2 regions of the Variovorax sp. AC103 genome follow, and region 2 is predicted to be linked to the other one. Evidence: riboswitches for the same ligand, from Rfam matches in the RefSeq annotation. Region 2 holds a riboswitch; the other holds the start of a gene.
The links. A riboswitch is a leader RNA that binds a small molecule or an ion and turns the genes downstream of it on or off. The one in region 2 is predicted to bind glycine.

Region 1 (5,816 bases), on a different contig from region 2:
CATGCCGTCAATGACCTCTACCAGGGCCTGGTGCCGGCCCTGCTGCCTTTCATGGTGCTGGAGCGCGGCTACAGCTACACGGCCGTGAGCGGGCTGATGCTCGCGGCGACCGGCCTGTCGAGCGTGGTGCAGCCGCTGTTCGGCCTGTACGCCGACCGCCACCCGCGCAGTTGGCTGGTGCCCACGGGCTTCCTGGTGGCCGCGCTCGGCGTGGTGCTGGCGGGCATCAGCCAGAGCTACCTGCTGACCTGGATCGCCATCGCGCTGTGCGGGCTGGGCATTGCGGCCTACCACCCGCCGGCCACGGTGGCGGCACGTGCGGCCGGCGGGGCCTCGCAGAAAGCGATGAGCGTGTTCTCCGTCGGCGGCACCATCGGCGCCTCCTTTCCGCCGGTGCTCGCGGCCACGGTGGTCGGTGGTGGAGGCCTGTCGCGCAGCTACCTGCTGGGGGTGCCGGCGCTGGCGATGGGCGTGGTGTGGCTGCTGGCGAATGCGGGGCGCGGCGCTGCGTCCGCCGCCACGGCGGCCGCCGCCCGCAAGGCCGCCGGCGAGGTGCTCAAGCCCCACAACGACTGGCGCGCCTTCGGGCTGCTGGTGGCGACCATCGTGGGCTGGTCGATCCCGTACGTCACGGTGCTGTCGATGCTGTCGCTGCGCATCACGCGCGACCTGCACGGCACGGCCTTCCAGGGCGCGGCGGCGCTCACCGGCTTCACCGCCGCCGGCGCGGTGGGCGTGCTGCTCGGCGGCTGGCTCGGCGACCGCATCGGGCGCATGGGCACCATCCGCAGCGGCTACCTGCTCGCCCTGCCGTCGCTCGCCGGCCTGGTGCTCGCAACGACCCCCGGCTGGGCGCTGGCCTGCACCGCGCTGCTCGGCATGAGCATGTTCCTGCCCTTCGCCGCGCAGGTGACGCTGGCGCAGGACTACCTGCCGCGCAACCCGGCCACGGCCAGCGGCATCACGCTGGGGCTGGCGCTGTCGGTGGGCGGCCTGGTGTCGCCGCTTTTCGGGATGCTGTCGGACGCGCGCGGCCTGGGCGTGACGTTCACCGCGGTGCTGTGCGTGCTGGGCGCGGCGACGGTGCTGGCGCTGCGGTTGCGCAACAGGGCGATGCCGGCGGTGCCGGCGGGGGCGCAGCGCGCTGCGACCTGAGCGCCACCGTCGCCCATGGCCGTCGAATGTCGCATTGCGCGCCTTATGCTCGATTCAGCGAGCATCGAGCGGCAGCCCGACCTGGCGGGGTGATCCAGCAGCGGGAGGTGTCGTTCGAGCGCTACCGTTTCGGCCGATGATCGGGACCGACAAACGACAAGGAGGAGACTTCGCCATGCACCGATCACTGAGTTGCCTCCTCGGCGGCACGCTGCTGGCCATGGCCGCCTTCGGCGCCACGCCGGCGGCGACAGGGCCGCAGCCCGCACCGACCCCGGCGAACCCGGCCGCTGCCATCGCCGAGATCGAGACCGCCGTGCGCAACTGGGCCGCAGCCTGGTCCGCGCGCGACGTGGCGCGCTACCTGGCCACCTATGCGCCCGACTTCACGCCGCCCCGCGGCCAGGACCGCAAGGCCTGGGAAGCCGACCGCCGCACGCGCATCGCCGACAAGGCCACCATCCGCGTGGACATCGACAACCTCGTCATCAGCGTCACCGGGCAAGCCGCCAGCGCAAGCTTTCAGCAGACCTACACCGCCGACAAGCTGCGCGAAAAAAGCCGCAAGACGCTGGAACTGCAACGCGTGGGCAACCAGTGGCTCATCCGCAAGGAAATCGCGGGCGGATGACGCCGCCAAAGACCGTTGCCCGTGCAAACCAAACGGTTCATGAAGATGTCACCGCTTGCAACGATGCTGCAGCCCTCGACTCCCGAAAGCTGTGGCTGCCATGTTCCCCACCAAGACCGACAAGGCCCGCGATGAACTCCAGGGCGGCCAGCGCACGCTCAGCCAGCGGGAGCGCGCGCTGTTGCTCATGGCCGACGGCCGCCGCTCGCTGACCGACTTCAGCCCGCTGTTCAGCACCCGCGACGAGGCCGAGCAGGCGCTCCAGGCGCTGGTGCAGCGGGGCTACCTGCAAGACCCGCAGGCCGCCGCGGCTGCGGCTGCGCAGGCGGCACAGGCCTTGACCGTGCCCGCCGCCGACACGATCCAGGTCAGCACCTCGGCCGACAGCTTCGACGGCAAGCGCTCGCTGGCCACCACGCGCATGTTCCTGTTCGACATCTGCGAGCGCATGTTCGTGCGCCGCGACCCCAAGTTCGCGCTGCAGATGCGCGACGCCCTGCGCGAGGCGCGCGACCGCGAGGCCATGATGACCATCGCCGCGCTGATGCTCAGCGAAATCGAGAAAGCCGCGGGCCCGGAGCGCGCCGAATCGCTGCGCGAACGCATCGACCGGCTGCTGCCGCCGGCTGAAATCGTTCACTGAAGCGAAAGCCCTGCGCACCGCGATCCACTACACTCGCCCGGGTCAGGAGAGAGCCCCGCGCGACGGGGCCGCCGAAGGCGCAGGGGTTTCCCGAACGCTCAGGCAAAAGGACTGACAAGGCGCCGGTACACACCGGCGTTTCCTTGCTGGAGAGAGGCCGCCGTACCGGAAACGATGCAGCGGCCCACCGAAGGAGCAAACCCCGATCGTGGGGCGAATCTCTCAGGTAAAGCGGACAGCAGGGGTGGCCCATGGCTTGCGTCATGGATTTCGTCTGCCCCTTTGGAGTGCCCCATGGCCTCTTCCGCTGCCTCCGCTGCTTCCGCCCCCGACACTGCGCTTCTCAAGACGCCGCTGTACGACCTCCACGTGGAGCTCGGCGCCCGCATGGTGCCCTTTGCCGGCTACTCGATGCCGGTGCAGTACCCCGCCGGCCTGATGGCCGAACACAGGCACACACGCGACGCGGCCGGCCTGTTCGACATTTCCCACATGGGCCAGCTGCGCCTGGTCGGCCCCGACGCCGCAGCGGCTTTCGAGACCCTGATGCCCGTCGACGTGATCGACCTGCCCGCCGGCAAGCAGCGCTACGGCCTGCTGCTGAACGACGAGGGCGGCATCCTGGACGACCTGATGTTCTTCAACGAAGGCAACGGCTCGCTCTTCGTGATCGTCAACGGCGCCTGCAAGGTGGCCGACATCGCGCACATCCAGCGGAAGATCGGCGCGCGCTGCGAGGTGCAGCCCCTGCCCGACCACGCCCTGCTCGCGCTGCAGGGCCCGCAGGCAGCGGCCACGCTGGCGCGGCTGTCGCCCGGCATCGAGCGCTTCGTGTTCATGACCGGCGGCGCGGTGCAGATCGGCGGCATTCCGGCCTTCGTCACCCGCAGCGGCTACACCGGCGAAGACGGTTTCGAGATCTCGGCGGCGGCCAAGGACGCCGAGGCGCTGGCCCGGCTGCTGCTGGCCCAGCCCGAGGTCAAGCCCGTCGGCCTCGGCGCGCGCAATTCGCTGCGGCTCGAAGCCGGCCTGTGCCTGTACGGCAACGACATCGACACCACGACCACGCCGGTCGAAGCCTCGCTCAACTGGGCTATGCAGAAGGTGCGCCGCGCCGGGGGCGCGCGCGAAGGCGGCTTTCCGGGCGCCACGAAGATCCTGGCCCAGCTCGCCGCGGCCACCCCGGGAGCCGCCGGCCACACCGACCACGACACGCTCAAGCGCAAGCGCGTCGGCCTCGTGGCGCTCGAACGCATTCCGGTGCGCGACGGCACGGTGCTGCAGTCCTTCGAGGGCCACGACATCGGCGTCGTCACCAGCGGCCTGCTCGGCCCCACGGCCGACCGCTGCGTGGCCATGGGCTACGTGGCCACCGCTTTCGCGGAGCCGGGCACGCGCCTGCAGGCCATCGTGCGCGGCAAGCCGGTGCCCATGGAAGTCTCGACCCTGCCTTTCGTGCCGACGCGCTATTTCCGCGGCTAGGCTCTGCACCCCCGAATCATTTTTTCCACGAGGAGTTTTTCCATGAGCATCAAGTACACCAAGGACCACGAATGGGTGTCGGCCGAAGGCGGCGCAGCCACCGTCGGCATCACCGTACACGCGCAGGACGCGCTGGGCGACGTGGTGTTCGTCGACCTGCCTGAAGTCGGCAAGACCTTTGCTCAGGGCGAAGTCGCCGGCGTCGTCGAATCGGTCAAGGCCGCGGCCGACGTGTTCATGCCCGTGTCGGGCGAGATCGTCGAAGTGAACGAAGCGCTGCGCGCCGACCCCTCGCTGGCCAACAGCGACCCGCTGGCCAGCGGCTGGTTCTTCAAGGTCAAGCTGAGCGAACCCTCACAACTCGACGCCCTGCTGGACGCCGCCAGCTACGACAAATTCGCGGCCGAATCCTAGAAATGTTCGCCCCTCGGCTTGCCACTTCGTGTGCTTCGCCAGCCCCCATGGGGAAGGCGCGGCCCGCCTTGGGGCGGCCCGGCGGCGACCGCTGAGTCTTTCTTCTTTTTTTAGCCGATCCATCACGCCATGCCGATTCCCGCCCTTCCCTCTTTGCAAGAACTAGAGAACGCCGAAGAATTTCTCGCCCGCCACATCGGCATCGATGCGGCGGACGAGGCGCGCATGTTGCCGGTGATCGGCTCGGCCACACGCGCGGAGCTCATCGACGGCATCGTGCCGGCGGCCATCCGTCGCGCCAAGCCGATGCGGCTGCCCGCGCCGGTGACCGAGGCCGACGCGCTGGCCGAGCTGAAGGCGCTGGCGTCGAAGAACAAGGTGTTCAGGAGCTTCATCGGCCAGGGCTACTACGGAACGCACACGCCGGGCGTGATCCTGCGCAACGTGCTCGAGAACCCTGCCTGGTACACGGCCTACACGCCCTACCAGGCCGAGATTTCGCAGGGCCGCATGGAAGCCCTGCTCAACTTCCAGACGATGGTGTGCGACCTCACGGGCATGGCCATCGCCAACGCGTCGATGCTCGACGAAGCCACGGCCGCGGCCGAGGCCATGACGCTGGCCAAGCGCAGCGTCAAGAGCAAGAGCAACGTGTTCCTGGTGTCGGGCGACTGCCACCCGCAGACCATCGAGGTCATCAGGACGCGCGCCGCGCCGCTGGGCATCGAGGTCAAGGTGAGCAGCGTGTCGGAAACGCTGCCGCTGCTGATGGTGAGCGGCGAGTTCTTCGGCGTGCTCGCGCAGTACCCCGCCACCACCGGCCACGTGCACGACCTGCGCCCGCTCGCGGGCCATGCGCACCAGTGCGACGCCGCCCTCATCGTCGCGGCCGACCTGCTGGCGCTCACGCTGCTGGTCGCCCCCGGCGAGTTCGACGCCGACATCGTCTGCGGCACCACGCAGCGCTTCGGCATGCCGCTGTGCAACGGCGGCCCGCACGCCGCTTACCTGGCCTGCCGCGATTCGTTCAAGCGCTCGCTGCCGGGCCGCCTGGTGGGCGTGAGCGTCGACACGCACGGCCAGCCCGCCTACCGCCTGGCGCTGCAAACGCGCGAGCAGCACATCCGCCGCGAGAAGGCCACCTCCAACATCTGTACCGCGCAGGTGCTGCCGGCCGTGGTGGCGAGCATGTACGCCGTGTACCACGGGCCCGACGGCCTCACGCGCATCGCGCAGCGCGTGGCGGCGCTCACGGCCATCCTGTCCAAGGGCCTGTCGCAGATGGGCCGCGAGCCGGTCAACGGCACCGCCTTCGATTCGCTCACCGTGAGCACCGGTGACGACACGCAGGCCATCCTGGAGCGCGCGCAGGCCGGCGGCGTCAACCTGCGCCAGCGCCTGCAACACCACCTGGGCATCTCGCTGGACGAGACCACCACGCGCGCCGACGTCGAGACGCTGTGGGCACTGTTTGTGCCCGCCGGCACCGCC
Region 2 (5,816 bases):
TCGATGCTGCTGGCCTTGCCCTTGGCGTCGAACGCGACCACGCCGTAGCGCTCCGGGTCCTGCACGTGGTACGCGAACACGGTGGCGCCCGACGGCTTCTTGTCGGCGTCGGCGAGCAGGTTCACGAGATCGTGGCCATAGAAGATGTTGTCGCCCAGCACCAGTGCGCTCGGCGAGTTGCCCACGAACTTGTCGCCGATGAGAAAGGCTTGCGCCAGGCCGTCGGGACTGGGCTGCACTGCGTACTGCAGGTTGATGCCCCACTGGCTGCCGTCGCCCAGCAATTGCTGGAAGCGCGGCGTATCTTGCGGCGTGCTGATGATCAGGATGTCGCGCATGCCGCCCAGCATCAGCGTGCTGAGCGGGTAGTAGATCATCGGCTTGTCATACACGGGCAGCAGCTGCTTGCTGAGCGCCAGGGTTGCCGGATGCAGGCGGGTGCCCGAGCCGCCGGCCAGGATGATGCCCTTGCGTTGAGTCGTCGTGGTCATGCTTTTCTTCTCGTGTGAATTCACGCGTCAGAGCGTTTCGCGCAGCATGCGCGCAACGCCGTCCTGCCAGGGGGGCAGGCGCAGCCCGAAGGTGGTCTGCAGCTTGGTGGTGTCCAGGCGCGAGTTGTGCGGGCGTTTCGCCGGGGTCGGGAAGGCGCTGGTCGGCACGGCCTCGACGGCATCGGGGCCGGCCTTGAGCTCGACGCCGGCCTGCTGCGCCAGGCCGAGCACGAAGCGCGCATAGCCGTGCCATGTGGTTTCACCGCCGGCAATCGCGTGATAGAGACCGGCTTTCGTGGGGTCCTGCAGCGTTGCCCGGATGGCGTGCGCCGTGACGTCGGCCAGCAGCTCGGCACCCGTGGGCGCGCCGAACTGGTCGTCGATCACCGTGAGCTTGTCGCGCTCCTTCGCCAGCCGCAGCATGGTCTTGGCGAAGTTGCCGCCGCGCGCCGCATACACCCAGCTCGTGCGAAAGATCAGGTGCCTTGCGCAGTACTGGGCCACCAGTTGCTCGCCCTCGAGCTTGGTCTGGCCGTACACGCTCAGCGGGCCGGTCGCGTCGTCTTCCTTCCAGGGTGCGCTGCCGCTGCCGTCGAAGACGTAGTCGGTCGAGTAATGCACCATCAGCGCGCCGATCTGCTGCGCCGCCTCGGCCACCACGCCGGGCGAGGTGGCGTTGAGCTTGCGCGCGAACTCGGGCTCGCTCTCGGCCTTGTCGACGGCCGTGTGGGCCGCCGCATTGACGATCACGTCGGGGCGCACCTTGAGCACCGTGTCTGCCAGCTGCTCGGGGCGGCTGAAGTCGGCATGAAAGTCGGTGCTGTCGAAATCGAGCGCCACCAATTCACCCAGCGGCGCCAGGCTGCGCTGCAGTTCCCAACCCACCTGCCCGCCCTTGCCCAGCAGCAGCAACTTCATGCCGCGGCCTTTGCCGGTGCGGCGTCGTACTGTTTTTCAACCCACTCGCGGTAGGCACCGCTTTGCACGTTGCGCACCCATTCGCTGTTCGCGAGGTACCACTCGACGGTCTTGCGAATGCCGGAGTCGAAAGTCTCGGCGGGCTTCCAGCCGAGTTCGCGTTCGAGCTTGCGCGCGTCGATGGCGTAGCGGCGGTCGTGGCCGGGGCGGTCGGTGACGTAGGTGATCTGTTCCTTGTAGGGCTTGCCGCCGGCCTTGGGGCTCAGTTCGTCGAGCAGCGCGCACACGGTGTTGACGATCTCGATGTTGGGCTTCTCGTTCCAGCCGCCCACGTTGTACGTTTCGCCGAGCTTGCCGGCTTCGAGCACGCGGCGGATGGCGCTGCAGTGGTCCTTCACGTAGAGCCAGTCGCGCACCTGCATGCCGTCGCCGTACACGGGCAGCGGCTTGCCGGCCAGGGCGTTGACGATCATCAGCGGAATGAGCTTCTCGGGGAAGTGGAACGGACCGTAGTTGTTCGAGCAGTTGGTGGTGACCACCGGCAGCCCGTAGGTGTGGTGCCAGGCGCGCACGAGGTGGTCGCTCGCGGCCTTGCTGGCCGAGTACGGGCTGTTGGGTTCGTACTTGTTCTCTTCGGTGAAGGCGGGGTCGGTCTTGGAGAGCGAGCCGTAGACCTCGTCGGTGGACACGTGCAGGAAGCGGAAGGCACTTTTCTGGTCGGCAGGCAGCGCGCTCCAGAAGCCGCGCACGGATTCGAGCAGGCGGAAGGTGCCGAGCACGTTGGTCTGCACGAAGTCTTCGGGGCCGTGAATGGAGCGGTCCACGTGCGATTCGGCGGCGAAGTTGACCACGGCGCGCGGCTTGTGCTCGGCCAGCAGGCGGTCGAGCAGCGCGCTGTCGCCGATGTCGCCCTGCACGAAGATGTGGTTCGGGTTGCCCTTGAGCGACGCGAGGGTCTCGAGGTTGCCCGCGTAGGTCAGCTTGTCGAGGTTCATGACCGGCTCGTCGCTGTTCGCGATCCAGTCGAGTACGAAATTGGCGCCAATGAAGCCAGCGCCGCCGGTAACCAAGATCATGGGGTCCCCTGTGTTTGAAGCAATTGCCCTGCGGCAAATCAACTGGTGATTATCCCATTGGGCCGACAGGCCGAAACACAAGGCGTTACCGTTCACTTCAGGCCGTGTTTACAATCGGCCACACTGCAGGAGAGCGGGCCACCCCGGTGGCCCTACCGAAGGCGCAAACTCCCATGAACGCTCAGGTCGGCCCGACGAGGTCTTCGAAGAAGATTTCGGCAAGGGGTCAGTACTGCATCAACTGACAACGCCGTCTGGAGAGTCATCGCACCACGCCCAGTGGCAACGATGCACCGAAGGAGCAAACCCGCTGCGGGCGCAGGGGGTGAATCTCTCAGGTACCGAGGACAGGGGGAGCGGCAACTTGGACCACGGCCGTCCGGTTGCCTGCTATTGATTCAATAGCACACCACGCCCGTCGTTCAAGCGCTTCAACCTCAAGAGGTACTTGAAATGCGCGTGATCGTTCTTGGCGCCGGCCTGCTCGGCGTGACTTCGGCCTACTACCTCCAGCAACTCGGCCACGAAGTGACCGTGATCGACCGGCAGGCCACCCCGGCCGCCGAGACCAGCTTTGCCAACGGCGGGCAGATTTCCGTCAGCCATGCCGAACCCTGGGCCAACCCGGGCGCGCCGCTCAAGGTGCTGCAATGGCTGGGCAAGGAAGACGCCCCGCTGCTGTTCCGCATCCGCGCCGACATACGCCAATGGCTCTGGGGCCTGCAGTTTCTGCGTGAATGCACGCCCGCGCGCACCCGCCACAACATCGCGCAGATCGTGCACCTGGGCACCTACAGCCGCGACACCTTGCAACAGTTGCGCCGCGACACGCGCATCGACTACGACCAGCGCACGCAGGGCATCCTGCACTTCTACACGACGCAGAAGGAATTCGACGGCGCCCTCGCCCCCGCCGAGCAGATGCGTGCCCTGGGCTGCGAGCGCCAGGTCATCTCGGCCGACGAGGCGGTGAAGATCGAGCCCGCCCTCGCCCACATCCGGCCCAAGCTGGCGGGCGCCACCTTCACGGCCGAAGACGAATCGGGCGACGCCAACCGCTTTGCACGCGAGCTTTCCAAGCTGGCGGCTGCGGCCGGCGTGAAGTTCCTCATGGGCCACACCGTCACCGCGCTGCGCGAGGCCGGTGGCCAGATCGACCACGTCGAGGTGACCGACCACGAGGGCCGCTTCCAGCGCATCCGCGGCGACTCCTTCGTCATGGCGATGGGCTCGCTGAGCCCGCTGCTGGCCGCGCCGCTGGGCATCCGGCTGCCGATCTACCCGGCCAAGGGCTACTCGGTGACGCTGCCCGTGAAGGACGCTTCCAAGGCCCACCAGGTCTCGCTGACCGACGACGAGTTCAAGCTGGTGTTCTCGCGCTACACGTCGGCGTCCGGCGACCGCCTGCGCATTGCCGGCACGGCCGAGCTCAATGGCTACGACCGCGACCTGAACCCGGTGCGCTGCGAAGCCATCGTGCGCCGCGTCGAAGAACTGTTCCCCGGCGCCGGCGACACCACGCAGGCGCAGTTCTGGACCGGCCTGCGCCCCGCCACGCCGAGCAACGTGCCGCTGATCGGCAAGACAAAGCTGCCGAACCTGTTCCTCAACACCGGCCACGGCACGCTCGGCTGGACGCACGCCTGCGGCTCGGGCAAGTCGATCGCGCGCATCGTGAGCGGGCTGGCGCCCGAGGTCGATTTCGCGTTCACCGGCATGCCTGCGCCCAGGCTGCGCGTGCTGCAGCCGGCGTGATCGCCAAGGTCAGTCGTTGCTGGTGAACACCGTCAATACGCCGGTGTAGCCATACAGATGGTGGCGGGCAATTTCGCCCGCCGCAAAGAACCCGACCAGCGGCACGTCGCCCAGCGCATGGCGCACGATCTGCAGCTCCGCGCCGGGCGCGCCGAAGTGCGGCCCGCCGCGTCCGGAGCAGCTCACGTACACAGCCCCGGCAATGCGCCGCGCCGGGTGCGGCGCGGCCTCGGCCTCGCCTGCGGCCACGGCGCGCGCGGTGGCCAGCGTCTGCTCTTCAGGTTCCAGCTCTTCGCGGATTTCGGCGCAGATGCGCATCAGGTCGGCCCGCGCGGCCTGCGCGTTGCGGCGGCAGAAGGTCAGGCGCATGCCGGCCTCGGCCGTGTCGGCAATGGCGATGCCGCGTCGCGTGGGGTCCAGGCCGATGATGTGGCGCACCAGCACGTCGGCGCCCAGGTCGCCGGTGCGGCGGATGCCGTCGCTGCCCGCGTCGGCCAGCCCCACCAGCGTGTTGCGCACCGCGTCGATGGCCTCCTGCGGACGCTCGAGCGACACCTGCAGGTCGGCCAGCAGCACGTCGAGCGCGGGTTCGCCGTCGAGCTTGAGCAGCAGGTTGCCGTCGGCCTCGGTGATCTCGCGCTCGCGCACCGCGCCCGAACGCAGCGGCTGGCAGCCCTGCGTGACGCGCGACACCACCCGCACGCCCTCGCCGAACACCACGCCCGACATGCCGCCCGAAAACACGCCGCCCGCCGCGCCGTGCCCGCGGATGTTGCCGTTGCCGCCGATGGCGAACTGCAGCGAGCCGTGGCGGCCCGACGACAGCCCGCCGAACAGGTAGCCGGTGTCGGTGCGCCCGGCCATCTCGCCGATGAGTTCGGTCAGGTCGGGCGTGGCGGGGTCGGCATGCACCAGCGCCGTGTGCGCCTCGAAGCCGCTCATTTCGGAGTTGCCCAGCGGCGCCACGCCCGAGAACACGCGGTACTGGTCGCTCGGCAGCGCGCACAGCATCAGGCTGATGCCGGGTTCGTCGAAGTACTCGGCGTTGTTGGCCGACACGCCGATGCCGACCGTGCCCGACCAGTCGGTCACCTCGGGCAGCTCGGCGCTCAGGTGGTCGAGGATGTCCTGCGCGTCGGTGGCGTAGTGGTCGGTGATGTAGAGCAGCCCCAGGGTGGGCGCCGACGCGTAGTCGGGAAGGGCCATCTGTGCGCGCAACTGCGCCAGCACGAGGCCGGCTGCCATGCGCCACTGCGGATGGGTGGCATGACCGGAGGGAAACAACTTCATGATGCGTGCCGACCCGTTCTCTTCAAAAAATATCCGTGTATGACGTCAGCGCCGCGCGGAGGTTCGCTTGCGGGCGGCGGTGGCGGGCTTCTTTTTGGCGGCCGGGGCCTTGCTTGCGGCGGCCTTCTTTGCGGCGGCGGGCTTGCGCGCGGCCGGCGTGCCCATCGCCTTGACGGCATCGGCCAGCGGCTGGGCCATGGCCGGCACCTTGAGCTGCGCCGCGTCCTGCAGCGCCGTGCTGGCGATCTGCTGGAACTGCTCGGTGAGCGCGCCCCACCACTGCATG

Region 1: linked by a shared signal. The riboswitch ahead of gcvT (glycine cleavage system aminomethyltransferase GcvT) and the one ahead of AC0IYU_RS20720 (D-amino acid dehydrogenase) in region 2 are both predicted to bind glycine.

What each region holds. Positions count from the first base shown of each region.
Region 1 is NZ_CEEDFC010000005.1:298,322-304,137, forward strand. Features, by position in the region: gene AC0IYU_RS10020 (MFS transporter) at 1-1,155, shown strand, start outside; gene AC0IYU_RS10025 (YybH family protein) at 1,331-1,786, shown strand; gene AC0IYU_RS10030 (hypothetical protein) at 1,887-2,429, shown strand; glycine riboswitch at 2,463-2,553, shown strand; glycine riboswitch at 2,566-2,678, shown strand; gene gcvT (glycine cleavage system aminomethyltransferase GcvT) at 2,724-3,911, shown strand; gene gcvH (glycine cleavage system protein GcvH) at 3,954-4,325, shown strand; gene gcvP (aminomethyl-transferring glycine dehydrogenase) at 4,455-5,816, shown strand, end outside.
Region 2 is NZ_CEEDFC010000014.1:116,097-121,912, reverse strand. Features, by position in the region: gene rfbA (glucose-1-phosphate thymidylyltransferase RfbA) at 1-491, opposite strand, end outside; gene rfbD (dTDP-4-dehydrorhamnose reductase) at 519-1,409, opposite strand; gene rfbB (dTDP-glucose 4,6-dehydratase) at 1,406-2,485, opposite strand; glycine riboswitch at 2,730-2,846, shown strand; gene AC0IYU_RS20720 (D-amino acid dehydrogenase) at 2,939-4,240, shown strand; gene AC0IYU_RS20715 (FIST signal transduction protein) at 4,250-5,530, opposite strand; gene AC0IYU_RS20710 (PhaM family polyhydroxyalkanoate granule multifunctional regulatory protein) at 5,576-5,816, opposite strand, start outside.